2 regions of the Streptantibioticus cattleyicolor NRRL 8057 genome follow, and region 2 is predicted to be linked to the other one. Evidence: predicted binding sites of a transcription regulator. Region 2 holds the regulator's gene; the other holds the start of a gene.

Region 1 (14,791 bases), 610 kb from region 2:
CGACCCGTCGGCCGCCGCTCACGCCTGCTCACGGTAGAGAGTCCGACGGTGCGTTGGGTAGGCCCCGCCACGGCGTGGCGCGGATTCGCCGGGGTGGGGTGCGGGTGGCCGGGAACGAGAAATCCCGCCCGATCGGAAGTGATCGGACGGGATCTTCTGATGCGGTGGACCTGAGGGGATTTGAACCCCTGACCCCCTCGATGCGAACGAGGTGCGCTACCGGACTGCGCTACAGGCCCTTGCAACGAGGAAAACTCTAGCATCTTCGCGGGGGTGGTCGTGACCGTCCCATGATCACGAAGGGGCGGGGCGGGTCACTCGTTGGCGGCGCGGGGGCGGTCGTGGGCGGGGGGTTCGGGGTCGGGGGCGGCCTTGGCGTACTGGTCGAACAGCGGGGTGCGGCCCCGGCGCGGGACGGGGCGGGGGCCGGGGCGCTCGGGTCCGTCGGCGGACGGGGACGCGGAGGTGCCGGAGCGGGCGGCGCTCCAGGTGTCCGGGTCGCCGAGGTCCACGCTGCCGGGGGTGCGCGGGGCCACCGGGGCGGTGACGTAGGTGGGCAGCGGCACCGGGACCGGTTCCCAGCCGTCGTCCGGGGTGGCCGTCGCGTGCTGCTGGTCGACCCATTCGGCGTGGTCGGTCTGCTCGACCAGCGCGCGGCGGTCGGCGGTGCGCGGAGACGGCTCGGCGGGCGGACGCGGGCGTTCCCGCTCCCGTTCCGGGGCGGGCACCGGGGCCGGGGCGGGCGGGGGCGCGGCGGCCTCGACGGGCTCGGGGCGCTCCAGGCGTTCCGGGCGCTCCCGGGGGCGTTCACGCAGCCGGCGGGCGGCCTCGGCGGCGCGCCGCTGGTCCATGGTGAACTCGAACCGGCGGCGTTCGGCGCGGCGCAGATGGGCGATGTAGAGGCTGAGCAGCACCCCGGGCACGGCGGGCGCCCACAGGTAGGCCATGCCGCCGACCCCGGCGACCACCGCGCCGGCGGTGAAGGCCAGGAAGAGCACGGTGGTGGTGCGGCGGCGGCGGGCGAGCAGCCGGGCGCGGGCGGCGGCGACCGCGGCGGCCGGACGGGGCGGCCGGACGCCCCGCGGCACCGGCTGGATCTCGGTGGCGGGCAGCGCCTGGGCGCGTACGTCGGCGGCGTGGGCGACGGTGTCGGCCTCGGCGGCGCGGTCGGCCCCGGCGGGGGCGTCGCCGTCGGCCGTGCGTGGCAGGCCGCGGGTCCTGGCGTACCGGCGTTCCATGGCCGCCCGGCCGGACAGCAGCCGGATGGCGGTGCTGAAGCGTTCCGTCGGACGCGCTTCGTTGAGCTCGTCCTGCCTACGGAGCCACATCGGCACCAAGTAGGCAGCCCAGGCCCCGACGATGACTGCGTAGATGAGGCCGCTGCTGCTCACGCCCAACACCGTAGGGGCCGCGGGGACGGGCCAACAGCAATTCGGCGCGGTGTGTCGCACGATCTGGCTGATATGCCGAACTTTTCTTCCGATAGTGGCGCCGTCAGGGCGGGGAATGCGCTCATTCAACCTGCAATAAATCGAACGTGTATTTCATTTATGGGGTACGTCGGGCCGGGGGCGGCCGCGGTGCCAACGGGTGACCATGCCCTCGGGGACCTCGTCGGCGGTGAGGGCGAAGACCAGATGGTCCCGCCAGGCGCCGTCGATGTGGAGATACCGCGGGCGCAGCCCCTCTTCCCGGAAGCCGAGCTTTTCCACCACGCGGCGGCTGGGCGCGTTCTCCGGGCGGATGCACACCTCGACGCGGTGCAGGCCGACGTTGCGGAAGCAGTGGTCGACGGCGAGGGCGACGGCGGTGGGCATGACGCCGCGGCCGGCCACCGCCTGGTCGACCCAGTAGCCGATGTGGGCGGAGCACATCGAGCCCCAGGTGATCCCGGCGACCGTCAACTGCCCGGCGAGGCGCCCCTCGTACTCCACGACGAACGGCAACATCCGCCCGGCGTGGGCCTCGTGGCGCAGGTGGCGGACCATCTGCCGGTAGGTGGGGCGCTGCACCATGTGGCCGGGGGGCGCGGGCGGCACGGTGGCCTCCCAGGGGCGCAGCCATTCGCGGTTGCGCCGGTTGACCTCACGCCAGGCGCGCTGGTCCCGCATCCGGATCGGACGCAGGGTCACCGCGCCGTCGGCGAGTTCGGCGGGCCAGAAACCGTTCAGCTCGGTCTCCCGGGTGTGGTGGGGTGATCACCGCCGCGCAGCTGGTCGACGGCGTGCGTCAGCAGCGGGGCGAGCACCGCGAGGCCGTCGCGTACGCCACCGGTCGAGCCGGGGAGGTTCACCACCAGGGTGCGCCCGGCGACGCCGGCGATGCCACGGGAGAGGACGGCGGTGGGCACCTTGTCCCGGCCGGCGGCGCGTATCGCTTCGGCGATACCGGGGATCTCGTAGTCGACCACGGCACGGGTGACCTCGGGGGTGAGGTCGGTGGGGGTGAGCCCGGTGCCGCCGGTGGTGACCACGACGTCGTACCCGGCGGCGACGGCCTCCCGCAGCGCGCTGCCCACCGGCGCCCCGTCCGGCACGACCCGGGGGCCGTCGACCGTGAAGCCCAGCTCGCACAGCGCGGCGACGATCAGCGGACCGCCGCGGTCGGCGTAGACCCCGGCGGCGGCCCGGTTGGACGCGGTGACCGCGAGCGCCCGGTATCCGGGGGCGTCCTCGGGGCTCATGGACGGCTCCAGTCGCCGGACTTGCCGCCGGTCTTGGACTCCACGCGGATGTCGCTGATCACGGCGGCCTTGTCGACCGCCTTGACCATGTCGACCACGGTGAGGGCGGCGACCGAGACGGCGGTGAGGGCCTCCATCTCGACGCCGGTGCGGTCGGTGGTGCGCACGGTGGCGGCGAGGTGGACGGCGTCGTCGGCGACGGTGAGGTCGACGGTGACGCCGGAGAGGGCGAGCGGGTGGCACAGCGGGATCAGCTCGGGGGTCCGCTTGGCGCCCATGATGCCGGCGATCCGGGCGGTGGCGAGGGCGTCGCCCTTGGGGACGCCCTCGCCGCGCAGCAGTTCCACGACGCGGGGTGAGACGAGCACCCGGCCGGTGGCCCGGGCGGTGCGCGCGGTGACGTCCTTGGCCGTGACGTCCACCATGCGGGCCGCGCCGGCCTCGTCGAGGTGGGTCAGGTGTTCCTGGGGGCTGCTCATGGCTCTCCTGGTCAGGTCCTGTCGCAGTCGCAACGGTACCGGCAGGTACGGACACCCCCGCGCGCGGACCGCGTACCCGACCGGTCCGTCAGCCCAGCGGCAGCACCTCCACCGGCTCGCCCGCGGCCACCTCCGTGACGTCCTCGGGGACCACGATGAGCGCGTTGGCGTGGGCGAGCGCCTTGACCAGGTGGGAGCCGGCGCCGCCGACCGGGGTGACCTGGTCGCCGTCGTAGTGTCCGCGCAGGAACTGGCGGCGGCCCCGGGGCGAGTGGGCGATGGGCTCGGCGCAGCGCGCGGTGACCGCTTCGCGGCGCACCGGCTCCAGCCCCATCAGGGTGCGGATGGCGGGGCGGACGAACAGTTCGAAGGAGACGTAGGAGCTGACCGGGTTGCCGGGGAGGGCGAACAGCGGGGTGCGGTCGGCGCCAACGAGGCCGAAACCCTGCGGTTTGCCGGGCTGCATGGCGAGTTTGCGGAACTCCATGGTGCCGGTGCGGGGGCGCTCGTCCGGGGTGGCGGAGGGCTCGGCGGCCCGGTCCGCGTTCTTCGCCGGCTCCTCGTCCTCGTCGTCGGAGTCGCCCCACTGCGTCGCCTCGACCGACGAGAGCGCCTCCTTGACCACGTCGTAGGCGCCGACGCTGACGCCGCCGCTGGTGACCACGATGTCGGCGCGGATGAGCTGGTCCTCGACGGTGGAGCGCAGCGTCGCGGGGTCGTCGGCGATGGCGCCCACCCGGTAGGCGATGGCGCCGGCCTCGCGGGCGGCGGCGGCCAGCGCGAAGCTGTTGGCGTCGTGGATCCGGCCGGGCCCGAGGGCTTCTCCGGGCTGGACGAGTTCGCTGCCGGTGGAGATGACGACGACCCGCGGCCGGGGCCGTACCAGGACGCGGCTGCGGCCGATGGCGGCGAGCAGGGCGATCTGCGGCGGGCCGAGCCGGGTGCCGGCGGCGAGCGCGAGTTCGCCGGCGGGTACGTCGCTGCCGCGCTGCCGTACGTGGGCGCCGGTGTCCGCCGGGCGGTAGACGTGGACCTGGCCGGTGGCGCCGGCCGGGTCGGCGCTGTGCGCGCGCATGGCGGTGACCGGGCCGGCGCCGAGGCCGCCGTCGGTCCACTCGACGGGGACGACGGCCTGGGCGCCGGGCGGCAGCGGGGCGCCGGTCATGATCCGGGCGGCCTCGCCGGGGCCGACGGCCGGCAGGTCGCCGTCGCCCGCCGCCACGTCGCCGATCACCTTGAGCACCACCGGGTCGTCGGCGGTGGCGTGGGCGACGTCGGCGGTGCGTACCGCGTAGCCGTCCATCGAGCTGTTGTCGAACGGGGGCAGCGCGACCGGGACGGTGACGTCCTCGACCAGGACGCAGCCCTGGGCGTCCAGCAGTTGGAGTTCGATCGGCTCCAGCGGCGTGAGGTGGCGCAGGACGTCGGCGAGGTGTTCGTCGACCGACCGGACACGGTCCTCGTCGGCCGGGCGGCCGGGCGCGCCCGCGGCGTTGTCAGGGCTGCTCACGGTTGCATTTCCTCCGTGACGTAACGGCGAAGCCAGGACCTGAAGTCGGGCCCCAGGTCTTCGCGTTCGCAGGCGAGTCGTACGATCGCACGAAGATAGTCGGCGCGGTCGCCGGTGTCATAGCGCCGCCCCGAGAAGAGCACCCCGTGCACCGGACCGCCGGGCACCTCGGAGTCGGCGAGCACCCGCAGGGCGTCGGTGAGCTGGATCTCGCCGCCGCGTCCGGGCGGGGTCTGGCGGAGCACGTCGAAGACGCCGGGGTCGAGGACGTAGCGGCCGATCACCGCGTAGGCGGAGGGGGCGTCGGCGGCGCTGGGCTTCTCCACCAGATCGGTCACCCGCACCACGTCCCCGTCGCCGGGCAGCTCCTCGACGGCCGCGCAGCCGTACAGGTGGATCTGGGCCGGATCGACCTCCATCAGCGCGACGACACTGCCGCCGTAACGTTCCTGTGCGTCGATCATGCGCTGGAGCAGCGGATCGCGGGGGTCGATCAGGTCGTCGCCGAGGAGGACGGCGAACGGCTGGTCGGCCACGTGCGGCTCGGCGCAGAGCACGGCGTGGCCGAGGCCCTTGGGCGCGCCCTGGCGGACGTAGTGCACGGTGGCCAGGTCGGTGGACTCCTGCACCCGGGCGAGCCGGGAGTCGTCGCCCTTGCGGGTGAGCGCCTCCTCCAGCTCGTAGTTGCGGTCGAAGTGGTCCTCCAGCGGGCGCTTGTTGCGGCCGGTGACCATCAGGACGTCGGTCAGCTTGGCTGCCACGGCCTCCTCGACGACGTACTGGATCGCCGGCTTGTCCACGACCGGCAGCATCTCCTTGGGGGTCGCCTTGGTGGCCGGCAGGAACCGGGTGCCGAGACCGGCGGCGGGGATGACAGCCTTGCTGATCCGGGGGCGCGCGAGTGTCATGTGCGCACGATAACCGCTGGCCGGGTGATCAACACCAAAAATCCGGCCGATATCCACAGGTAGCGGACGTGGGGAAAGGGACGGCGAGCGGTCGTGGACTCGAGCGTGGACGGTGCCGGAACACCGGGTGGCGGCGGCCCGGCGGCGGACAAGGGGGCGCTGCGCGCGCAGCTGCTGCGGCGCCGGCGCGCGCTGTCGGCGCGGGAACGTTCCGCCGCCGAGCGGGCACTGGCCGCGCGGGCGCTGACCCTGCCGGAGATCGCCACGGCCGGCACGGTGGCGGCCTACGTCTCGGTGGGCGGCGAGCCCGGTACCCGGCAGCTGCTGGAGACGCTGCGGGAACGCGGGACGCGGGTACTGCTGCCGGTACTGCTCGGCGACAACGACCTGGACTGGGCGGTGTACGAGGGCCCCGGGTCGCTGCTGCCGGCCGGACGCGGACTGCTGGAGCCGGCGCAGCCGCCGCTCGGCCCGGACGCGGTGCTCGCGGCCGACGTGGTGCTGCTGCCGGGGCTGGCGGTGGACGCGGGCGGGATGCGGCTCGGCCGCGGCGGGGGCAGCTACGACCGGGTGCTGGAACGGCTGGAGCGGGCCGGGGCGGAGCCGTTGCTGGTGGTGCTGCTCTACGCGCACGAGGTGGTCGAGCGGCTGCCGGCCGAGGCGCACGACCGTCCGGTGCACGCCGTGGTGACGCCGGAGGGGGCCGGACGGTTCACCGTCTGACCCCCTCCGCGACCGCACCGCGCGCCCTGCCCTACGGCGTCAGCGTCAGCTTGTCCTGGGCGGCCTTGTCCACCGCGCCGCCGCTGTAGGCCCAGGGCAGCAGCTGCCCGTCGACCCACATCGCGGTCTGGTCGGAGTAGTGGGCGTCGTAGGCGTGGCCGGAGGCGCCGGTGAGGTTGATCCAGCGGGACTTGTCGAAGTCGTCGAGGCTGACGATCATCCGCATCGACGGCACCCAGACGACGTCGTAGCCGGCCGCCGCGTTCCAGCCGGTGGCGTTCACCGCGGCCTCACCGCCGCCGAGTTGCCAGGGGCCGCGGTTGAGCAGCCACTTGACGATGGCCGGGCCCTGGGTGCCCAGGGTCTGGTTGCGCAGCGTCATCTTGTGCAGCCGGCCCCAGCTCCAGGTGTTGATGTCCTTGCCGAGCTTGGAGGTCAGCTCCCAGCGGGCGTCCTTCATGGCCTTGGCGAGCAGCTGGTCGCGGTCGGTGCCGTTCTTGGCGCCGGTGGTGGAGGTGTTCCACCACGGGTTGGTGGCGTCCGGCAGGATCGCGCGGACCACCTCGAACCAGCGGTCGCCGCCGTCCGGCTGCGCCTCGGCGGGGTCGCGCTGACCGCATTCGGTGACCAGCTTGGGGGTGCCCAGGTCGTCCACCGGGCCGGAGCCGCCGGCGGGCGGTACGCGCAGGCACTGGCCCTTGGGGCGGACCTCCTTGGGCAGCTTGTTGCCGAAGGCGAGTTTGAGGACGTTGCGCCACACGGCGTTGAAGTAGGCCGCCGCCGCGGAGTCGCCGTCCTGGTTGAAGTCCCAGCCCTCCAGCAGCTGCTGGGCCTGGCGGACGTAGGGGTCGGAGATGTCGACCTTGAGCAGGTAGGGCACGAGCAGCTTGGCGATCTCGCTGCTGTCGTCCATCTGCATGGACTGCATGTCGTCCATGGAGATCTTGCCGCCACCGGCGATCTTGGAGGCGATCAGGTCGTTGATGCGCTGGCTGCGGGTGCCGTAGCCCCAGTCGTCGGTGAGCAGGTAGGGGTACTTCTTGTCGGTGACGGCCTGGTTGGCGGTGACGATGTAGCCGCGCTTGGGGTTGTACTCCCAAGGGAGCGCGGCGGCCGGGATGTAGCCGGTCCAGCGGTAGTCGGGGTCCCAGCCGGGCACCGGGTAGCGGCCGTCGTCGGGGATGCCGCCGGTGACCTTGTGGCGGACCGGGATCATGCCGGGCGCCTGGTAGCCGATGTTGTTCCTGGTGTCGGCGTAGACGAGGTTCTGCGCGGGCACCGCGAAGTCCTGGGCGGCCTTGCGGAAGTGGGTGAAGTCGGTGGCCCGGTCGAGCTCGAAGACGGCCTCCATCGTCTTCCCCGGGGTCAGCGCGGTCCAGCGCAGCGCCACCGCGTAGCCGTCGCGGCGGTCGGGGGCGGTCTGGCCGACGGGGGCGTTCTGGCCCACCTCGGCCATCTCGTCGCTGCGGTCGGAGATCAGCGGCATGCCGTCCCTGGTCTCCCGCACGGTGATCACCCGGCTGCTGCCGCCGGCCACCTTGATGGTCTCCTGCCGGGTCCGGAACGGCACCTGCTTGCCGTCGTACAGGTAGCTGTCGGCGGTGACCTTCTCCAGGTACAGGTCGGTGACGTCGGCGCCCATGTTGGTCATGCCCCAGGCGATGTCCTGGTTGTGGCCGATGACCACGCCGGGCATGCCGGAGAAGGTGTAGCCGGAGACGTCGTAGGGGCAGGCGGCGTTCACGGTGCGGCAGTGCAGCCCCATCTGGTACCACAGCGACGGCATCTGGGGCGCCAGGTGCGGGTCGTTGGCGAGCATCGGCTTGCCGGTGGTGGTGTACGTGCCGGAAACCACCCAGGAGTTGGAGCCGATGCCGTTGCCGGAGGGGCCGAGGAGCGCGGGCAGCTGGTCGATGGTGCGGCTGAGCGCGGACAGCTGCGCGTTCGGGTAGCGCTGCGAGGTGGTCTGGCCGCCCCCGGTGGCGGTGCGGCCGGCCGGCACGTACTCGGAGCCGTCCGGGGTGACCGAACCGCCGCCGGTGATCGGGCGGTTGCGGCCGTACGGGTACTCGGGGTACAGCTGCGCTATCTGGGCCGGGGTCAACCGGCTGGTCATCAGGGCGCGGTCGATCTCGTCCTTGATGTTGCTCCGCAGGTCCCAGGCCATCGCCTTGAGCCAGGAGATCGAGTCGACCGGGGTCCACCGCTCCGGGGTGTAGCTGTGCGTCAGCCCCAGCACCGCGTACTCCACCGACAGGGCGGATCCGTGGTGGCCGGACAGGTAGGCGTTGACGCCGTCGGAGTAGGCCCGCAGGTACGCCTTGGCGGTGGGGGACAGCTGGGTGTCCCATTCCTGCTGGGCGACGCGGCGCCAGCCGAGGGTGCGGATGAACGCGTCGTTCTCCACCTGCCCGGAACCGAACATCTCGGACAACCGGCCCGCCGTCAGGTGGCGGCGCACGTCCATCTCCCAGAAGCGGTCCTGGGCCTGGACGTAGCCCTGGGCGCGGAAGAGGTCGGCGGCGTCGTCCGCGTAGATCTGCGGAATCCCGTGGTCGTCACGTTTGACCTGGACCGGCGCGGTGAGCCCGTTGAGCTTCAGGGTGCCGGTGGTCACCGGGAACGAGGCTCGGACCGTACTGACGCTCCAGTACGACCCGTAGCCGATGCCTGCCACGAGCAGGAGCACCACGAGGATCACGACGAGTCGTGCGCGGCGGCCCTTCTTCTTCGCGGGCGGGCCGGAGGGGTTGGCGGGCATCGCTGTCCTTCGCGGGGCAGGGTGGACCGAAGTGCTGGCAGCAACCATATGGGCAGCCACGGACCACGGGGGACGCGGACCCCGGAATTTCAAGTACAGGTAAAATGTTAGGCAGGGAAACGAACTCCCGTTCCGGCCCGCCCCCTTAACGGAAGGACCGCGCACTGTCTGTCGACCGCCTCAACCAGATCCTGCTGGTCTCCGCAGCGGTACTGCTGGTCGCCGTAGCGGCGGTCAGGGTGTCGTCCCGAAGCGGCCTGCCGAGCCTGCTGATCTATCTCGGCCTCGGTGTCGTGATGGGTCAGGACGGCATCGGGGTGCGGTTCAACGACGCCCAGCTGACACAGGTGTTGGGGTACGCGGCGCTGGTGGTGATCCTCGCCGAGGGCGGTCTGGGCACCAAGTGGAAAGAGATCAGACCGGCGGTGCCGGCCGCGGTGGCGCTCTCCACCGCGGGGGTGGCGATCAGCGTCGGGGTCACCGCCGCCGCCGCGCACTACCTGACGGGTCTCGACTGGCGGCCGTCGCTCATCATCGGCGCGGTGGTCTCCTCCACGGACGCCGCCGCGGTCTTCTCGGTGCTGCGCAAGGTGCCGCTGCCGGCCCGGCTCAACGGCGTCCTGGAGGCCGAGTCCGGCTTCAACGACGCCCCGGTGGTGATCCTGGTCGTCGCCTTCAGCTCGGCCGGCCCGGTGGACCACTGGTACGTGCTGATCGCCACGATCGCCGCGGAGCTGGCCATCGGCGCGGCGGTGGGCCTGGCCGTCGGCAAGCTGGGCGCGCTCGCGCTGCGCCATGTCGCGCTGCCCGCCTCCGGTCTGTATCCGATAGCGGTGATGGCGCTGGCGGTGCTGGCGTACGCCGGGGGCGCGCTGGCGCACGGCAGCGGCTTCCTCGCGGTCTACCTGGCGTCGCTGGTGCTGGGCAACGCCGCGCTGCCGCACCGGCCGGCCACCCGTGGCTTCGCCGAGGGGGTGGCGTGGCTGGCCCAGATCGGCATGTTCGTGCTGCTGGGGCTGCTGGTCAACCCGCGTGAGCTGGGCGAGGACCTGATCCCGGCGATCGTCATCGGGGTGGCGCTGACGCTGGTGGCCCGGCCGCTGTCGGTGACGGCGACGCTGGCGCCGCTGCGGATCCGGTGGCGGGAGCAGGTGCTGCTGTCCTGGGCCGGGCTGCGCGGGGCGGTGCCGATCGTGCTGGCCACCATCCCGGTGGTGCACCAGGTGGCGGACAGCCACCGGATCTTCAACATCGTCTTCGTGCTGGTGATCGTCTCCACCCTGGTGCAGGGGCCCACCCTGCCCTGGCTCGCCACCCGGCTGCGGCTGGGCACCCCGGAGGCCGCCGCCGACCTGGGCATAGAGTCCGCGCCGCTGGAACGGCTGCGCGGGCACCTGCTGTCGGTGTCGATACCGGAGCGCTCCCGGATGCACGGCGTGGAGGTGGGCGAGCTGCGGCTGCCGTCCGGCTCCGGGGTGACCCTGGTGGTGCGGGAGGGCAAGAGCTTCGTCCCCGGGCCGGAGACCGTGCTGCGGCGCGGTGACGAGCTGCTGGTGGTCGCCACCGACCAGGTCCGCGACGCGGCGGAACGGCGGCTGCGGGCGGTCGGCAGCGGCGGCAAGCTGGCCGGCTGGCTGGGCACCCCGGCGGAGGACCGGCGGCGGACGTGACGGCGGTTTCCGGCCAGATCCCCCGATCGCGTGGCCGGATCCGCACCCGCCCGCCGGGTGACCCGGGTCACCGGGGCTGACCACGGATTCTTTACCGTTACTATGGTCGGACGTTGTAAACCCCCAACTCTGCCTGACGCAGAGCTGGCGCGACCGTACGGCGGCCAGGGCCCCCGAGCCACCTCGCTCGGCGCGGGCCCGGTATCTACCGCGGGCACTGCGCGAGAGGACAGCTCTCGGCGCATCGCGCGTGGCACCACCACCCGATGCGCTACCAGGCGGCAGAAAGGCCCAGGCCGTGGCGTCCACGGTCACCGAGAACGAGCACGCGCGACCCGAACCGCCGGACCCCGCAGCGGGGCGGGGCGCCCAGCGGCGCCCCGAGGCCCGACCGCCCGGTGACGCCTCGCGGCGTCCCGGGTACGGGCAGCTCCTGCGCTCCCCGGGCGCCTGGACGTTCCTGCTCCCCGGCTTCGTCGCCCGTCAGCCGTTCGCGATGCTCACCATCGGCATCGTGCTGCTGGTGGAACACACCTCCGGCTCGTACGGCACGGCCGGCGCGGTCTCCGCGGTCACCGGTGTGTCGATGGCGCTCTTCGCACCGCAGAGCGGCAAGCTGGCCGACCGCTTCGGGCAGAGCGCGGTGCTGCTGCCGGGCGTGCTGGTGCACGCCGCCTCGGTGGCGCTGCTGATCGCCCTGGCGCTGGGGCACGCCCCGCTGTGGGCGCTGCTGGCCGCCGCGGTGCCCTCGGGCGCCTCGGTGCCGCAGGTCGGGCCGATGGTGCGGGCCCGCTGGGCGGACCGGCTGGGCGGCACCCCGCTGATGGCGACGGCCGCCGCGTTCGAGTCGGTGACGGACGAGTTCACCTTCGTGATCGGACCGGTGCTGGCGACCGCGCTGTGCACCTCGGTGCACCCGGCCGCCGGGCTGGTCGCCGAGGCGGGGCTGACGCTCCTGGGCGGCCTGTTCTTCGCCGCGCAGCGCCGTACCGCGCCCAAGCCCGGCCCGCGCGTCGCCGGGGAACGCGGCACCCGCGTCTCGGCGCTGTCGGTACCGGGGGTACGGGTGCTGGCCGGCGCGTTCCTGGGCATCGGCGCGGTCTTCGGCGGCATGCAGGTGTCGCTGACCGCGTTCACCCAGTCGATAGGCGAGCCGGGCATCAACGGGCTGCTGTACGGCACGTTCGCGGCCGGGAACATGCTCACCGGGGTGGTGTGCGGCGCGATCGCCTGGAAGTCGACGCCGCAGCGCCGGCTGCTGACCGCCTACCCGCTGCTGGCGCTGGCGTGCACCCCGCTGTGGGCGCTGCACTCGGTGCCGCTGCTGGGTGGTGCGGGGCTGCTGGTCGGGCTGTGCATCGCGCCGTCGCTGATCACCGGTTACACCCTGGTGGAGACGCTGGTGCCGGCCTCGGCGCGCACGGAGGCGTTCACCTGGCTGACCGGTGCGGTGGGGCTGGGGCAGGCCGCGGCCTCCACGGTGGCCGGTCAGCTCGCGGACCACCTCGGCCCGAGCACCGGTTTCCTGGTGCCGCTGGCCGGTACCGCGGTGGCCGCGCTGGTGCTGGTGGCGCTGCGCGGACGGCTGGCGGCGCGGGCGTCGGTCCAGGGGTGAGCGTGCGCCGGGCGGGCGAGTGATGCGGCTCTCGGTGGACTGACGGGCGGGAATGCTGCACTATGGAGCGTCGTTAGCACTCATCGAGTGAGAGTGCCAGGAGGAGCAAGTGCCGACCTACCAGTACCAGTGCACCGAGTGCGGCGAGGGCCTCGAGGCGGTGCAGAAGTTCAGCGACGACGCGCTCACCGAGTGCCCGAGCTGCCAGGGCCGCCTGCGCAAGGTCTTCTCCGCGGTGGGTGTCGTCTTCAAGGGTTCCGGCTTCTACCGGACCGACAGCCGCGGTTCCTCGTCCAGCAGCAGCCCGGCCGCCAAGTCCGGCTCCTCGAACGGCTCGGACGCCAAGTCCTCGTCCTCGTCGGGCTCGTCGTCCTCCGGGTCGTCGGGCTCGTCGTCGGCCGCGAGCACCAGCTCCGCCGCCTGACGCCCAAGGGTGCCGCTGCCGGCCCCCTGGCGCCGCGGGCGTGCCCCGTTAGGGTGTGGCCATGGCGGACAGCAGCGGCAACGTAGGTGACGGCGGCGCGGACCTCGGCGGGGTCCCCCACGGGGGGCCCGGCGACGGTTTCGCCCATCAGGCCGGGATCGGGGTCATCGGCGGCTCCGGTTTCTACGCGTTCCTCGACGACGTGACGGAGATCACGGTCGAGACGCCGTACGGCCCGCCGAGCGATTCGCTCTTCCTCGGTGAGGTGGCCGGCCGCCGGGTGGCCTTCCTCCCCCGGCACGGCCGCAAGCACCACCTGCCGCCGCACCGCATCAACTACCGCGCCAACCTGTGGGCGCTGCGGTCGGTCGGCGTGCGCCAGGTGCTCGGCCCCTGCGCGGTGGGCGGGCTGCGCCCGGAGTACGGGCCGGGCACGCTGCTCGTCCCGGACCAGATCGTGGACCGCACCAAGTCCCGCGTCCAGACCTACTACGACGGCGAGGCGCTGCCGGACGGCACCGTGCCCAACGTCGTCCACGTGGCCTTCGCCGACCCCTACTGCCCGGTGGGGCGGCGGACGGCGGTGGCCACCGCCCGGGCCGGCGGCTGGCCCGCGGTGGACGGCGGCACGCTGGTGGTCGTGGAGGGGCCGCGCTTCTCCACCCGCGCCGAATCCCGCTGGCACGCGGCGCAGGGCTGGTCGGTGGTGGGCATGACCGGTCACCCCGAAGCGGTCCTCGCCCGTGAACTCGGCCTGTGCTACACCTCCTTGACGCTCGTCACCGATCTGGACGCCGGTGCCGAGACCGGCGAGGGCGTCTCCCACGACGAGGTCCTCGCCGTCTTCGCGGCCAACGTCGACCGGCTGCGCACCGTGCTCTTCGACGTCGTCGCCGCGCTCCCCGCCACCGAGGCCCGCGACTGCCTGTGCGCGCACGCCCTCGACGGCCTCGACACCGGGCTGGACGCCCTGGTGGACCACCCGACGAGGTGACGGAGTTGTCCACAGCCTGTGGGTCGTCCACAGGCTTGCCCGCGATCGCGGAAACCACGGCATCGTAGGGGGCGTCCGTCCGGTCCGCCGGGCGGATCGGCCCGGGAACGCCCGGCCGGGTGGCGCCGTCCGACGCGGTGGTGCGGACGGGCCCCGGCACGGCCGGGAACGCCCGGGCCGCGGCATCCGACATCCGACGGAAGCGGTGGTCGTCATGGCTCGCCAGTTGTTTCCCGCCCAGCCCGCACGCCGTTTCGAGCGTGCCCTGCCGCCGTGCCAGGGGGTGCCGGAGCTGCCCCCGATCCGGGTGGCCGGCGGCGGTCCCGCGCACGCCCGGCGGTTCGTCCGCCGAAGGCGCCGGTCCCGCACGGCCGGTCTGGCGCTGACGGCCGCGGCGCTCGCCGCCGCGGCGACGGCGGCGACCACGGGTGGCGGCGCCTGCGCGGCCGGTGCCGCTCCCCCGCCGAGGCCGGGCGCGGGGTGTGCCGAGCCGCCGCGCTGAGCCGCTGCCCCCCCTTCCTCGTTCACCCGTGCGCACGGCCGATTGGACAGCCCCCGCCCGGGGTCCTCTAGGTTGCGGAGCCGTTCTGTCATCGGCATGAGTGAGGTCGGCGCCTTGAGCGACACGGCGAGTGAGAAGAAGCAGGGGCTGCTCAGCGGCTTCAAACAGTTCATGATGCGCGGCAACGTGGTCGATCTGGCCGTCGCGGTGGTCATCGGCGCGGCGTTCACCAACATCGTGAACTCCGTGGTCAACGGGGTGATCAACCCGGTGGTCGGCGCCTTCGGCACCAAGGACCTGGCGGGCTACACGCTGTGCATCAAGGCCCCGTGCACGGTGGACGCCACGGGCAAGGTGACGCAGGGGGTGGCCGTGGCGTGGGGCTCGGTGCTGGGCGCCGTGCTCAACTTCCTGATCACCGCGGCCGTCGTCTACTTCCTGATGGTGGTCCCGATGTCCCGCTTCCTCGCCCGGCGCACGGCCAAGCTCGCCCAGGACAAGGAGCCCGAACCGGCCGAGGAG
Region 2 (14,791 bases):
AGGTAGCGACAGGGTCTGACGCTACGTGTTACGGTCGCCGGGTCACCTCGTTGCGACAGTCTCTGTCGTTACGTTCCGTCGCCCATCCGGCTCGGCCGTTTCCTCCGGAGAAGACCATGAACCAACCAACACCCCCCACCATGAACGCCATCCGCTTCCACGAGTACGGCGAAGCCACCGACGTGCTCCGGCTGGAACGGGCCGACGTACCGGTCCCCGGCCCCGGCGAGATCCGCGTGGCCGTCCACGCCTGCGGGCTCAACCCGGCCGACTGGGCGCTGTGCCGCGGCCTGTTCACCGGTCAACTCCCGCGCGGCATCGGCCTGGAGGTCTCCGGGACCGTCGACGCGGTCGGCGCGGGCGTCACCGGCGTCGCCGTCGGCGACACCGTCCTGGGCGCGGCCGACTACGCCGGCGGCCACAGCGCCGGCGCGGCGGACTTCGCGGTCCTGACGCACTGGGCCCACGTGCCCGAAGGGCTCGATCTCGTCCAGGCCGCCGCGCTGCCGATGGCGGTCGAGACGGCCTACCGCAGCCTGGAACAACTCGCCGTCACCGCGGGCCGCACCCTGCTGGTCCACGGCGCCGGGACCATGATCGGCTTCGCGGCCGTGCAGATAGCCCTGGACCGGGGCGCACGGGTGATCGCCGCCGCCGGCCCCACCTACGCCGAACGCCTGCGCGCGCTGGGCGCGACGGTGACCTCGTACGGCGACGGGATGGCCGAACGGGTCACGGCGGCGGCCGGCGGACCGGTGGACCTCGTCCTGGACACCGCGCCGCCCGGCGGCGTACTCCCCGCCCTCGTGCGCGTCGCGGACGGCGACCCCCGACGGGTGCTCACCGTCAGCGACCCCGACGGCGTCGGGCTCGGGGTCCGTACCTCCTTCGACGAGGACGCGTCCAAGGCGCTCCGCTACGACGTGCTCGGCGAGTTCGCCCAGCGCGCCGCCGAGGGCCGGTTCTCCATACCCGTGGCCCGCGTCTTCCCCCTGGCGGACTGGCGCACGGCGGCGGAGACCAGCCTCGGCGGCCGGGCCCGGGGCAAGCTCGTGCTGCTCCTCGACCGCTCCTGAAACGTCCGGGAACGCCGAAGACCCCGGCTCCCGCGCCGGGGGAAACGGCGGGGGACCGGGGTCTTCGGTGAGGCTGGGCGCCGCACCCGCGTGGCGAACGCGAACGCGTGCGGCGCGGAAAGGGTGCCGGGGCGGAGCGGGTGAGAGGGACCGCTGGGTCCTTCCCGGCGGAAGTTCAAGCGCCGGGCGTCGTACCGCCGAGGCGGCGGCGCCCGAGACCGTGGACTCCCTGGGGCCGGATCCGGTCAGCGCCGGGGCCGGGCGCGGGGGTCAACCCGCGAGCGGCTCGGCAGGACCGGTCGGCCCGGTGCGGAAGCGGTGGTCAGCCCTTGAGGGAGGCGACCGAGGAGGCCAGCGCCGACTTCTTGTTGGCGGCCTGGTTCTTGTGGATGACGCCCTTGCTGACGGCCTTGTCGAGCTTGCGCGCCGCGGCGCGGGCGGCCTCGGTGGCCTTCTCGGCGTTGCCGGCCTCGACGGCCTCGCGGGTGCGGCGGATGGCGGTCTTCAGCTCGGACTTGACGGCCTTGTTGCGCAGCCGCGCCTTCTCGTTGGTCTTGTTGCGCTTGATCTGGGACTTGATGTTCGCCACGAAGAAGCCTCTTCAGGTTTTGACTGGTACGGGTGTCGGCCGTACCCGTCGCATGACGTCGACGGGACCAACCGCGGAGCGGGAGGAACCGGGAACGCCGAGCGGCGGACGGCCTGGCGGTCTCGGGTGAGAGGGCCACGAGACACAGCGCCCCAGGTTACCAGGGAGCCGATGACGCTCCCAAACCGCTCGCCGCCGCGCGGTCGTGGGACTATGGAGGCTACGTATCGATCCGACAAGGCCCCAGGCGCCCTCACCAGGCGTCGGCAAGAAACAGGACCCTGCGTGCCCGCGACCCCATCCCACGTGCCGGAGCCGAGCCGTACCGACCCGGCGCTGATCCGCAACTTCTGCATCATCGCGCACATCGACCACGGCAAGTCGACACTCGCCGACCGGATGCTCCAGCTCACCGGCGTCGTCGAGCAGCGCCAGATGCGCGCCCAGTACCTGGACCGCATGGACATCGAGCGTGAGCGCGGCATCACGATCAAGTCGCAGGCGGTCCGGCTGCCCTGGGCGCCCACCAGCGGCGAGGGCAAGGGGACGACCCACGTCCTCAACATGATCGACACCCCGGGCCACGTCGACTTCACCTACGAGGTCTCCCGTTCCCTCGCCGCCTGCGAGGGCACCATCCTCCTGGTCGACGCCGCCCAGGGCATCGAGGCGCAGACCCTCGCCAACCTCTACCTGGCGCTGGAGAACGACCTCACGATCATCCCGGTGCTCAACAAGATCGACCTGCCCGCCGCCCAGCCGGAGAAGTACGCCGCCGAACTGGCGCACATCATCGGCTGCGACCCCTCCGAGGTGCTCAAGGTGAGCGCCAAGACCGGCGAGGGCGTGGCCGAGCTGCTGGACAAGGTGGTGGCCGAGGTCCCGGCGCCGGTCGGCGTGGCCGACGCCCCGGCCCGCGCGATGATCTTCGACTCGGTCTACGACTCCTACCGCGGCGTCGTCACCTACGTGAAGGTCGTCGACGGCCGGCTCTCCAAGCGCGAGCGCATCCAGATGATGTCCACCGGCGCCGCCCACGAGCTGCTGGAGATCGGCGTCTCCTCGCCGGAGATGACCGCCGCCGACGGCCTCGGCGTCGGCGAGGTGGGCTACCTGATCACCGGCGTCAAGGACGTCCGCCAGTCGAAGGTGGGCGACACCGTCACCCGGCTCCACAAGGGGGCGACCGAAGCGCTCGGCGGTTACAAGGACCCCAAGCCGATGGTCTTCTCCGGGCTCTACCCGCTGGACGGCTCGGACTACCCCGAGCTGCGCGACGCGCTGGACAAGCTCCAGCTCAACGACGCCGCCCTGGTCTACGAGCCGGAGACCTCCGCCGCCCTGGGCTTCGGCTTCCGCGTCGGCTTCCTCGGCCTGCTCCACCTCGACGTGATCCGCGAGCGGCTGGAGCGCGAGTTCGGCCTCGACCTGATCGCCACCGCCCCCAACGTGGTCTACCGCGTGATCATGGAGGACGGCAGCGAGCACACGGTGACCAACCCCAGCGAGTTCCCGGTCGGCAAGATCGACGAGGTCTACGAGCCGGTGGTGCGCGCCACCGTGCTGGCGCCCAGCGAGTTCGTCGGCGCCATCATGGAGCTGTGCCAGTCCCGGCGCGGCAGCCTGCTGGGCATGGACTACCTCTCCGAGGACCGGGTGGAGCTGCGCTACACCCTGCCGCTCGCCGAGATCGTCTTCGACTTCTTCGACCAGCTCAAGTCGAAGACCCGCGGCTACGCCTCGCTGGACTACGAGCCCACCGGCGAGCAGATCTCCGACCTGGTCAAGGTCGACATCCTGCTGCACGGCGACAAGGTGGACGCCTTCTCCGCGATCCTGCACAAGGACAAGGCGTACGCGTACGGCGTGCGGATGGCCGGCAAGCTGCGCGAACTCATCCCGCGGCAGCAGTTCGAGGTGCCGATCCAGGCCGCCATCGGCAGCCGGGTCATCGCCCGGGAGACCGTCCGCGCCATCCGCAAGGACGTCCTCGCCAAGTGCTACGGCGGTGACATCTCGCGTAAGCGCAAGCTGCTGGAGAAGCAGAAGGAAGGCAAGAAGCGGATGAAGATGGTGGGCAACGTGGAGGTGCCGCAGGAGGCCTTCATCGCCGCGCTCTCCACCGACGAGGGCGACGCCAAGGCCCGCAAGTGAGCGGCTCGTCCCCCCGAGCCGCCGCATAAGTAGCATCACCGCACCGCACGGCACCGCGCGTTCGGGTGGTTGCCGAAAAACCGCGCCGGTCCCGGTTTCTCCGGGGCCGGCGCGGCCGTTACCCACGATGGCGGTGTCCTCGCGCGGCACGAGGGTCGTGACCGGTGCCGGTGCGCCGCCGGAAAGGGGTGCACAGTGAGTGATTCCGCGATGGCCAGGCGGATGCTGCTGGCCGCAGCCGGTTCGGCGGTCGCGCTCGGTTCGGCCTGCCCGGCCGCCATGGCCGCCTCGGCCGACGCCTTCGACGGCCGGCACCTGAGCGCCAACCAGGGCGCGGGCTGCGCCTCCCACACCCTCGCGCTCGTCGGCGACCACGTACTCCACCACGGCCGGCTGCCCAAGGTGTTCAACCACTACCGCGGCGGCGGCCTGCCCGTCGACGGCGTGGCGGCGCTGTGCGAGGCGGTCGACGAGAAGGAGGCCAAGGACGGCAGACAGGGACCGCTCGGACTCCTCGGCGGCCTGCCGCTGCACGGCAACCCGCTGAACGCGGTCCACCAGCTGCCGGTCGGCGCCAGCCCGCTCGGCCACACCGGCTGAACGCCCGCCGGACGGGTACGTTCCCGGGCGGGCCCGGCGCCCACCTGGTGCGCCGCTTACTCGTTGTACATAGCAGCCATCCCGTCGGTCACTCTTCGAACCAACGGTCCGTAGCCCCTTACAAGCCGGGGGTCCGGCGTCTACCCTGATGCCTGCTCGGAGGTTACTCGTGAGTCACCAAGCACAGCAGCGGGCCCGGAGGTTGGCGTGACCGACGCACAGACACTGATCGACAACCGGCCGCCCTCCGTGGCCGGGCTCTTCCTCCAGCGGGTCGAGGAGACGCCCGACGCGGAGGCGTACCGCTTCCCGGTGCCCGCGGGCGACGGTTCCGAGCAGTGGCGTTCGCTCACCTGGGGCCAGGCCGCCGAGCGGGTCTTCGCCATCGCGGCCGGCCTGATCGACCTCGGGGTCCGCCCCGAGGAACGGGTGGCCATCGCCTCCGCCACCCGCGTCGAATGGCTCCTCGCCGACCTCGCCGTGCTCTGCGCCGGCGCCGCCACCACCACGGTCTACCCCAGCACCAACGCCGACGAGTCCGCCTTCATCCTCGCCGACTCCGGCAGCCGGGTGCTCTTCGCGGAGAACGCCGGACAGCTCGCCAAGGCCCGCGCCCACCGCGCCGAGCTGCCCGACCTCGCCCACGTGGTGCTCCTCGACGGCGCCCCGGACGAGGACGCTGCCGCCGACGGCTGGGTGCTCACCCTCGCCGACCTCGAACGGCGTGGCGCCGCCTACCTGGAGCGCCACCCCGAGGTCGTCAAGAAGAACGTCGCCGCCATCACCGCCGACCAGCTCGCCACGCTGATCTACACCTCCGGCACCACCGGCCGCCCCAAGGGCGTACGGCTGGTCCACGACTGCTGGTCCTACATGGCCAAGGCGATCGCCGCCACCGGTCTGATAGGCGCCGACGACGTGCAGTACCTGTGGCTGCCGCTGGCCCACGTCTTCGGCAAGGTGCTCACCGCCGGGCAGATCGAGGTCGGCCACGTGGTGGCGGTGGACGGCCGGGTCGACAAGATCATCGAGAACCTGCCGGTGGTCCGGCCCACCTACATGGCGGCGGTGCCGCGCATCTTCGAGAAGGTCTACAACGGGGTGGCCGCCAAGGCCCGCGAGGGCGGCGCCGCCAAGTACCGGATCTTCCAGTGGGCGGCCGGGGTGGCCCGCGAGTACGCCCGGGTGACCCAGGAGAACCGGCGGGCCAGCGGCAGGGCCTCGGCGCCCTTCAAGCTCGCCGCGCAGCACGCCGTCGCCGACAAGCTCGTCTACGCCAAGCTGCGTGAGGCGTTCGGCGGCCGGCTGCGGGCCTGCATCTCCGGCTCGGCCGCCCTCGCCCCGGAGATCGGCTACTTCTTCTCCGGCGCCGGCGTCCACATCCTGGAGGGGTACGGACTCACCGAGTCCAGCGCCGCCTCCTGCGTCAACCCCGGGGAGATGTACCGCACCGGCACCGTCGGCAAGCCGCTGCCCGGCACCGAGGTGCGCATCGCCGAGGACGGCGAGATCCTGCTCCGCGGCCCCGGCATCATGCGGGGCTACCACGGGCTGCCGGAGAAGACCGAGGAGGTGCTGGAGGCCGACGGCTGGTTCCACACCGGCGACATCGGCGAACTCTCCGACGACGGCTTCCTGCGCATCACCGACCGCAAGAAGGACCTGATCAAGACCTCCGGCGGCAAGTACATCTCGCCCGTCGAGGTCGAGGGCAGGTTCAAGGCGCTCTGTCCGTACGTCGGCAACGTCCTGGTGATCGGCGCCGGACGCAACTTCTGCACCGCCCTGATCGCCCTGGACGAACCCACGATCACCGCCTGGGCCCGCGAGCAGGGCCTGCCGCACACCGACTACGCCGCCGTGATCGCCGCCCCGCGGACCCGCGAACTCGTCGAGGGCTACGTCGCCCAGGTCAACGAGGGCCTCCAGCGCTGGCAGACGATCAAGAAGTTCCGCCTGCTCCCGCGCGACCTCGACGTCGAGCACGGCGACCTCACCCCCAGCCTCAAGCTCAAGCGCCCGGTGGTCGAGCGCGAGTTCAAGAACCTGATCGACGAGATGTACGCGGGGGCGGTCGAGGCGTAGCGCGGGGGTACGGGGGTCGTCCCCCGGGAGGTGGGGGCCGCGGGGGCGGTCGAGGCGTAGCGCGGTCCCCCCGGGCGTGACCGGGGTCGCGTCCGCCGGGGCGGCGGGAACGCCGGGGCGATGCCGGACAATGGCGGTATGCCTTCCGTACTGCCCGACGGCGAACCCATGCCCGCGGACGGGTCGCTGCCCGGTCACGCCCTCGCGGGCGCCGCCGGCCGGCCGCTCGGCTTCTACCTGCACGTCCCGTACTGCGCCACCCGCTGCGGGTACTGCGACTTCAACACCTACACGGCGAGCGAGCTGCGCGGTTCGGGAGGGGCGCCGGCCTCGCGGGACAACTACGCCGAGACGCTGGTGGAGGAGGTCCGGCTGGCCCGCAAGGTGCTCGGGGACGACCCGCGGCAGGTGGCGACGGTCTTCGTGGGCGGCGGCACCCCGACGCTGCTGGCCGCCGAGGACCTGGGCCGGATGCTCGCCGCGATCCGGGACGAGTTCGGGCTCGCCCCCGGCGCCGAGGTCACCACCGAGGCCAACCCCGAGACGGTGGACCCGGCCTACCTGGAACGGCTGCGGGCGGCCGGCTTCACCCGCGTCTCGTTCGGCATGCAGAGCGCCCGGCAGCACGTGCTGCGGATCCTGGAGCGCACCCACACCCCCGGTCGCCCCGAGAAGTGCGTCGAGCAGGCCCGCGCGGCCGGCTTCGACCACGTCAACCTCGACCTGATCTACGGCACCCCGGGGGAGAGCGACGACGACTGGCGGGCCTCCCTCGACGCGGCGATCGGGGCCGGCCCCGACCACGTCTCCGCCTACGCCCTCATCGTCGAGGACGGCACCCGGCTCGCCCACCGCATCCGGCGCGGCGAGATCCCGATGACCGACGACGACGTCCACGCCGACCGCTACCTGATCGCCGAACAGGCCCTCTCCGACGCCGGATTCCACTGGTACGAGGTCTCCAACTGGGCCACCACGAAGGCCGGCCGCTGCCGCCACAACGAGCTGTACTGGCGCGGCGCCGACTGGTGGGGCGCCGGCCCGGGAGCGCACAGCCACGTCGGCGGCGTGCGCTGGTGGAACGTGAAGCACCCCGGCGCGTACGCCCAGGCGCTCGCCGAGGGCCGTACCCCCGGGGCCGGCCGCGAGGTCCTCACCGACGAGGACCGCCGGGTCGAGCGCGTCCTGCTGGAACTGCGCCTCGCCGACGGCTGCCCGCTGGACCTGCTGCGCCCGGACGGCGCCCGGGCCGCCGCCCGCGCCCTCGCCGACGGACTCCTCCAGCCCGCCCCCTACCAGGCCGGCCGCGCCGTGCTCACGCTGCGCGGGCGGCTGCTGGCGGACGCGGTGGTACGGGACCTGGTGGACTGAACCCTCCGGCTCAGGCGGGCGTCGTGACGTGGTCGATCAGGTGCTCCACCGCGCCCAGCAGCTCCGGCTCCAGGTCCTTGTAGCTGCGTACGCTCGCCAGGATCCGGCGCCACGCCGCGCCGGTGTGCTCCTCCCAGCCCAGCGCCCGGCACACCCCGGTCTTCCAGTCCTGGCCGCGCGGCACGGTGGGCCAGGCGGGGATGCCCACGGCGGCCGGCTTGACCGCCTGCCAGACGTCCACGAAGGGGTGGCCGACCACCAGGACGTCGGGGCCGCCGACGCGTTCGGCGATCCGGGACTCCTTGGAACCGGGCACCAGATGGTCGACGAGGACGCCGAGGCGGGCGTCGGGACCCGGGGCGAACTCCGCCACGATGCCGGGCAGGTCGTCCACGCCCTCCAGGTACTCCACCACCACGCCCTCGATCCGCAGGTCGTCCCCCCAGACCCGTTCGACCAGCTCGGCGTCGTGGCGCCCCTCGACGTAGATGCGCCCCGCCCTGGCCACCCGGGCCCGGGCGCCGGGCACCGCGATCGAGCCGGAGGCGGTCAGCCGCGGCCCGGCCGGAGCGCGCCCCGCCGGGGCCGGACGCACCAGGGTGACCACCTGGCCGTCGATCATGAAGCCCCGGGGCACCAGCGGGAAGACCCGGTGCTTGCCGAAGCGGTCCTCCAGCGTGACGGTGACCCCCTCGGCGGTCTTCTCGCAGCGCACCACCGCGCCGCAGAAGCCGGTTCCGACCTCCTCCACCACCAGGTCCGGCTCGGCCGCCACCTCCGGCGCCGGCTTGGACCGCTTCCAGGGCGGGGTCAGATCGGGGCCGTAACTCCTGCTGCGCATGGGCCAGATGGTAACGAGCCGCCCGCCGGACGGCCCCGGCTCACCCCACCGCGAAGCGGCGCGCCAGCGCGTCCCGCTGGGCCCGGACGAACCGCGCGTCCACCACCGCGCCGTGCCCGGGGACGTACACCGCGGTCTCCCCGCCCAGCTCCAGCAGCGCGTCGAGCGCCGCCGGCCACCGCCCGGGCACCGCGTCCGGACCGGCCTGCGGCTCCCCGGACTCCTCGACCAGATCGCCGCAGAAGACCACGACGGGGGTGCCGGGCACCACCACCGCCAGGTCGTGCCCGGTGTGGCCGGGGCCGGGGTGGACCAGCAGCGCCTCGCGTCCGCCGAGGTCCAGCGCGTGCCGCCGGTCCACCGGGTGGCCCGGGGTCACCAGCGCGTCCACCGCCCGCCGCGCCTCCGGTCCGGCCACCCCGTACCGCACCGCGTCCTCACCCAGCTCCGCACGCCCCCGCGCCAGTACCCCGGCCAGCCCCGCCTGCCCGTACACCGCCGCCTCCGGGAACGCCGAGGCGCCCAGGACGTGGTCGAAATGGGCATGGGTGAGGGCCAGATGGGTGACGTCCCGCCCGGTCAGATCGCGCACCTCCCGGCGCAGCCGTTCACCCTCCGGCACCGTCGAGCCGCTGTCGATCAGCAGCACCCCGTCGGTGCCGACCACCACCCCGATCGTCACGTCCAGGAACGCCAGCCTGCGCCGGGCGACCCCCGGCGCCAGCCGCTCCCACCCGTCCCGCTCCGTCTTCTCCACGCCCGGCACGCTAGCCGGACGCACGTCGTCCCGCCCGGCGACCGTGCCGCTCCGCGCCCGCGCGCGGTACCGTGACGCGCGCCGCGGAACGGTCCGGCACGCGGCGGCCCTTGCCCACCCCTTGCTACCCGGCCGTACACTGGCTCAGGGAATCTGGCACTCGCATCGGCTGAGTGCCAGGGGGAAGGACCCGTCGGACCCACGGCTTGGAGGTGCGCGCGTGCTGAGCGAACGCAGACTCGAAGTCCTGCGCGCCATCGTCCAGGACTACGTCGGCACCGAGGAACCCGTCGGTTCCAAGGCGCTCACCGAGCGGCACAAGCTCGGCGTGTCGCCCGCCACCGTGCGCAACGACATGGCGGTGCTGGAGGAGGAGGGGTTCATCCAGCAGCCCCACACCAGCGCCGGGCGGATCCCGACCGACAAGGGCTACCGCCTCTTCGTCGACCGGCTGGCCGGCGTCAAGCCGCTGTCGGCCGCCGAGCGCCGCGCCATCCAGAACTTCCTGGACGGCGCGGTCGACCTGGACGACGTGGTGGCCCGCACGGTACGGCTGCTGGCCCAGCTCACCCGGCAGGTGGCGGTGGTGCAGTACCCGTCGCTGACCCGCTCGACGGTGCGCCACGTGGAGCTGCTCTCGCTGGCCCCCGCACGGGTGATGCTCGTCCTGATCACCGACACCGGACGGGTCGAGCAGCGCCTGGTGGACTGCCCGGCGCCGGTCGGCGAGACGGTCCTGGCCGATCTGCGGGCCCGGCTCAACAGCCGGGTGGTCGGCCGCCGCTTCACCGACGTCCCCTCGCTCGTGCAGGACCTGCCGGACTCCTTCGAGCACGACGACCGTCCGACGGTCTCCGTGGTGCTCGCCACCTTGCTGGAGACGCTGGTGGAGGAGACCGAGGAACGGATCATGCTCGGCGGCACCGCCAACCTGACGCGGTTCGCCCATGACTTCCCCCTCACCATCCGCCCGGTCCTGGAGGCCCTGGAGGAACAGGTCGTCCTGCTCAAACTCCTCGGAGAAGGGGCGAAGGACAGTGGCGTAACGGTACGAATCGGTCACGAGAACGCGCATGAGGGCCTGAACTCCACATCGGTCATCGCGGTGGGTTACGGTTCGGGCGACGAGGCGGTCGCCCGGCTGGGCGTGGTCGGACCGACCCGGATGGACTACCCCGGAACGATGGGAGCGGTACGCGCAGTGGCGAGGTACGTCGGACAGATCCTGGCGGAGTCGTAAGTGGCGACGGACTACTACGCGGTCCTGGGCGTCCGGCGTGACGCCGGACAGGACGAGATCAAGAAGGCGTTCCGCCGACTCGCTCGCGAGCTCCACCCGGACGTCAACCCGGACCCCAAGACCCAGGAGCGGTTCAAGGAGATCAACGCCGCTTACGAGGTCCTCTCCGATCCGCAGAAGAAGCAGATCTACGACCTCGGCGGCGATCCGCTGTCCGCCTCCGGCGGGGCCGGCGGCGCGGGCGCCGGCGGCTTCGGCGCGGGCTTCGGCAACTTCAGCGACATCATGGACGCCTTCTTCGGCACGGCGTCCCAGCGCGGCCCGCGTTCGCGCACCCGGCGCGGCCAGGACGCGATGATCCGGCTGGAGATCGAGCTGGACGAGGCGGCCTTCGGCACCACCAAGGAGATCCAGGTCGACACCGCCGTCACCTGCACCACGTGTGCCGGTGAGGGCGCCGCCCCGGGCACCGCGGCGCAGACCTGCGACATGTGCCGCGGCCGGGGCGAGGTCTCCCAGGTGACCCGTTCCTTCCTCGGCCAGGTGATGACCTCCCGGCCGTGTCCGCAGTGCCAGGGCTTCGGCACCGTGGTGCCGACCCCGTGCCCGGAGTGCGCCGGCGACGGCCGGATCCGGTCCCGGCGCACCCTCACCGTCAAGATCCCGGCCGGTGTGGACAACGGCACCCGCATCCAGCTGGCCGGCGAGGGCGAGGTCGGCCCCGGCGGCGGCCCCGCCGGTGACCTGTACGTGGAGATCCGCGAGCTGCCGCACCAGGTCTTCCAGCGGCGCGGCGACGACCTGCACTGCACGGTGACCATCCCCATGACGGCCGCCGCGCTCGGCACCAAGGTGCCGCTGGAGACGCTGGACGGCCTGGAGGAGGTGGACATCCGGCCCGGCACCCAGTCCGGCCAGTCGATCCCGCTGCACCAGCGCGGCATCACCCACCTGCGCGGCGGCGGCCGGGGCGACCTGGTGGTCCACGTCGAGGTGCAGACCCCGACCAAGCTCGACGCCGAGCAGGAGGAGCTGCTGCGGCGGCTGGCCGTGCTGCGCGGCGAGGAGCGCCCCTCCGGCCACTTCCAGCCCGGCCAGCAGGGGCTCTTCTCCCGGCTGAAGGACGCCTTCAACGGCCGCTGAGCCGTTCCAGGAGCGCCCCCGGGCCGCCCGGGGGCGCCGCGGCCGGCCGTGCCAGGATGGAGCCATGCCAACCCTGACCGAGCTGCTGCCGCTGCCCGTCGTCCAGGCGCCGATGGCCGGCGGGGCCTCCGGCCCGGCGCTCGCCGCCGTGGTGAGCGGCGCCGGTGGCCTGGGCTTCCTCGCCGCCGGGTACAAGACGCCGGAGGCGGTGCGGCGGGAGATCGCGGAGGTACGCGCGCTGACCGCGCGGCCGTTCGGGGTCAACGTCTTCCTGCCGCAGCCCGCCGCCGACCCGGCCGCCGTCGCCGCCTACGCCGCCCGGCTGGCCCCCGAGGCCGACCGGTACGGCACCGCGCTCGGCGACCCCGGCGCGGGCGATGACGACGCCTACGACGCCAAGGTCGCGCTGCTGCTGGCGGATCCGGTGCCGGTGGTGAGCTTCACCTTCGGCTGCCCGGAGCCCGCCGTGGTCGAGGCGCTGCGCCGGGCCGGTACGTACACCGTGGTCACCGTCACCTCCGCCGCCGAGGCGGTCGCGGCCCGCCGGGCCGGGGCGGACGCGGTCTGCGCCCAGGGCACCGAGGCCGGCGCCCACCAGGGCCGCCACCACGACGACCCGGGCCGGGACGCCACCGCGACGACGCTTCAGGCGCTGCTGCCCGCGGTCCGCGAGGCGGCCGGGCTGCCGGTGATCGCGGCCGGCGGGATCATGGACGGCCGGGGGATCGCGGCGGTGCTGGCGGCCGGCGCCGAGGCGGCCCAGCTCGGCACCGCCTTCCTGGCCACCGCGGAATCCGGCGCCCACCCGCTGCACAAGCGGGCGCTGACCGATCCTGGTTACGACCGCACCGAGCTGACCCGGGCCTTCTCCGGCCGCCCGGCCCGCGGGCTGGTCAACCGCTTCCTGCGCGAGCACGGCCCGGCCGCCCCGGCCGCCTACCCGGCCGTCCACCACCTGACCAGCCCGCTGCGCAAGGCCGCCGCGGCGGCCGGCGACACCGAGGCGATGGCGCTGTGGGCCGGGCAGGGCCACCGGCTCGCCCGCGAGCTGCCCGCCGCCGAACTCGTCCGCGTCCTCGCCGCCGAGCTGGCCGAGGCCCGCGGCGCGCGCACCCCGGGGCGGGCCCGGTGACCGCCCCCGTCTTCGTCGTCCCGCCCGGCGCGCTGCCCGCCGCCCCCGGCACCCGCGTGGTGCTCGACGGGCCGGAGGGCCGGCACGCCGTCTCGGTGCGCCGGCTGCGCGTCGGCGAGGAGATCGTGCTCACCGACGGGGAGGGCACCGGCGCCTACGGCACGGTGGCCGCCGTCGAGGGCAAGGACTGGCTGGAGGCCGAGGTCGCCGAGGTCCGCCGGGAGCCGGATCCGGCGCCGCGCATCACCGTCGTCCAGGCGCTGCCCAAGGGCGACCGGGGCGAGCTGGCGGTGGAGACGATGACCGAGACCGGCGTGGACGCCGTCGTGCCGTGGGCCGCCGGGCGGTGCGTGACGCAGTGGAAGGGCGAGCGCGGCGTCAAGGCGCTGGCCAAGTGGCGGGCCACCGCGCGGGAGGCCGGCAAGCAGGCGCGGCGGCTGCGATTCCCCGTCGTCCACGACCTTATGACGACCCGTCAGGTGGCCGGGCTGCTGGCCGGGGCCGACTTCGCCGCCGTCCTGCACGAGGAGGGCGCCGCCCCGCTGGCCGCCGCCCCGTTGCCGAAGCGCGGCGAGATCGTCCTGGTCGTCGGCCCGGAAGGCGGCGTCGCCCCCGACGAGCTGGCCGCCTTCGCGGATGCCGGCGCCGCCCCCTGCCGCCTGGGCCCCACCGTGCTGCGCACCTCCACCGCGGGGGTGGCCGCCACCGCGCTGCTGCTGGGCCGCACCGGCCGCTGGGGCGCCCCGGACTGAGCGGGCGCCAAGGGGCCGTTCGCGGATCACGAAACCGGTCGTCCGCCACGCCGCACGTGTTTAGTGTGGCAAGGGTGACGCACCCTTCGTACCTGAGGTATCCGCATCCGCACGGCGACCTGATCACCTTCACGGCCGAGGACGACGTCTGGGCGGCCCCGCTCGACGGCGGGCGGGCCTGGCGGGTCAGCGCCGACAACATGCCGGTCGACCACCCGCGGATCTCCCCGGACGGCGAGCACATCGCCTACACCTCGACCCGGGACGGCGCACCCGAGGTGCACTTCGCCCCGGTCGACGGCGGCCCCGCCAAACGCCTGACGTACTGGGGCAGTTGGCAGACGAGGGTGCTCGGCTGGACCCCGCGGGGCGAGGTGCTGGCGGTCACCGCGCACGGCGAGGTGTCGTCGCGCCGCACCTGGGCCCGGGCGGTCCCGCTGGACGGCGGCCCGGCCCGCACCCTGCCGTACGGACCGGTGGGCGGCGTCGCCTTCGGGCCCGACGGGGCGGTGCTGCTCCAGTCGGTCTCCATGGGCCGGGAGGCGGCCACCTGGAAGCGGTACCGCGGCGGCACCGCGGGCAAGCTGTGGCTCGACCCGGACGGCACCGGCACCTTCCACCGCGTCCACGCCGCACTCGACGGCAACATCGAGTGCCCGCTGTGGGTCTCGGGCGGCGGCGGCCCGGCCCGGATCGCCTTCCTCTCCGACCACGAGGGCACCGGCGCCCTCTACTCCAGCCTCCCGGACGGCTCCGACCTGCGCCGCCACACCCCGCTGGACGGCTTCTACGCCCGCCACGCGGCCACCGACGGCACCCGGGTCGCCTACACCAGCGGCGGCCGGCTCCACCTGCTCGACTCCCTCGACGCCGAACCGCGCCCGCTCCAGGTCCGCCTCGGCGGCCAGCGCACCGACCTCCAGCCCTACCCCGTCCGCGCCGCCCACCACCTCGGCGACGCCCACCCCGACCACACCGGCCGCGGCAGCGCCGTCGAGGTACGCGGCACCGTCCACTGGCTCACCCACCGCGAGGGCCCGGCCCGCGCGCT

The links. Region 2 encodes HrcA, which represses chaperone genes, less so after heat shock. Its sites were predicted from a motif close to TTNGCACTCNGNNNNNCNGAGTGCNAA; they were not measured.
Region 1: a site for HrcA is predicted at 12,423-12,449, ahead of SCATT_RS10265 (FmdB family zinc ribbon protein). Genes of this name have one in related genera too.

What each region holds. Positions count from the first base shown of each region.
Region 1 is NC_017586.1:2,326,922-2,341,712, forward strand. It holds tRNA gene SCATT_RS10210 (tRNA-Ala) at 166-239, opposite strand; gene sepX (divisome protein SepX/GlpR) at 315-1,391, opposite strand; gene SCATT_RS10220 (GNAT family N-acetyltransferase) at 1,545-2,111, opposite strand; gene SCATT_RS10225 (MogA/MoaB family molybdenum cofactor biosynthesis protein) at 2,168-2,683, opposite strand; gene moaC (cyclic pyranopterin monophosphate synthase MoaC) at 2,680-3,162, opposite strand; gene SCATT_RS10235 (molybdopterin molybdotransferase MoeA) at 3,251-4,672, opposite strand; gene galU (UTP--glucose-1-phosphate uridylyltransferase GalU) at 4,669-5,580, opposite strand; gene SCATT_RS10245 (5-formyltetrahydrofolate cyclo-ligase) at 5,674-6,303, shown strand; gene SCATT_RS10250 (penicillin acylase family protein) at 6,335-9,064, opposite strand; gene SCATT_RS10255 (potassium/proton antiporter) at 9,229-10,734, shown strand; gene SCATT_RS10260 (MFS transporter) at 11,168-12,349, shown strand; gene SCATT_RS10265 (FmdB family zinc ribbon protein) at 12,459-12,773, shown strand; gene SCATT_RS10270 (S-methyl-5'-thioadenosine phosphorylase) at 12,835-13,767, shown strand; gene SCATT_RS10275 (hypothetical protein) at 13,982-14,269, shown strand; gene mscL (large conductance mechanosensitive channel protein MscL) at 14,366-14,791, shown strand, end outside.
Region 2 is NC_017586.1:1,718,587-1,733,377, reverse strand. It holds gene SCATT_RS07465 (NADP-dependent oxidoreductase) at 141-1,076, shown strand; gene rpsT (30S ribosomal protein S20) at 1,399-1,665, opposite strand; gene lepA (translation elongation factor 4) at 1,951-3,819, shown strand; gene SCATT_RS07450 (hypothetical protein) at 4,015-4,419, shown strand; gene SCATT_RS07445 (AMP-dependent synthetase/ligase) at 4,627-6,504, shown strand; gene hemW (radical SAM family heme chaperone HemW) at 6,643-7,875, shown strand; gene SCATT_RS07435 (DUF3097 domain-containing protein) at 7,886-8,716, opposite strand; gene SCATT_RS07430 (MBL fold metallo-hydrolase) at 8,757-9,473, opposite strand; gene hrcA (heat-inducible transcriptional repressor HrcA) at 9,694-10,713, shown strand; gene dnaJ (molecular chaperone DnaJ) at 10,714-11,856, shown strand; gene SCATT_RS07415 (nitronate monooxygenase) at 11,921-12,988, shown strand; gene SCATT_RS07410 (16S rRNA (uracil(1498)-N(3))-methyltransferase) at 12,985-13,740, shown strand; gene SCATT_RS07405 (S41 family peptidase) at 13,815-14,791, shown strand, end outside.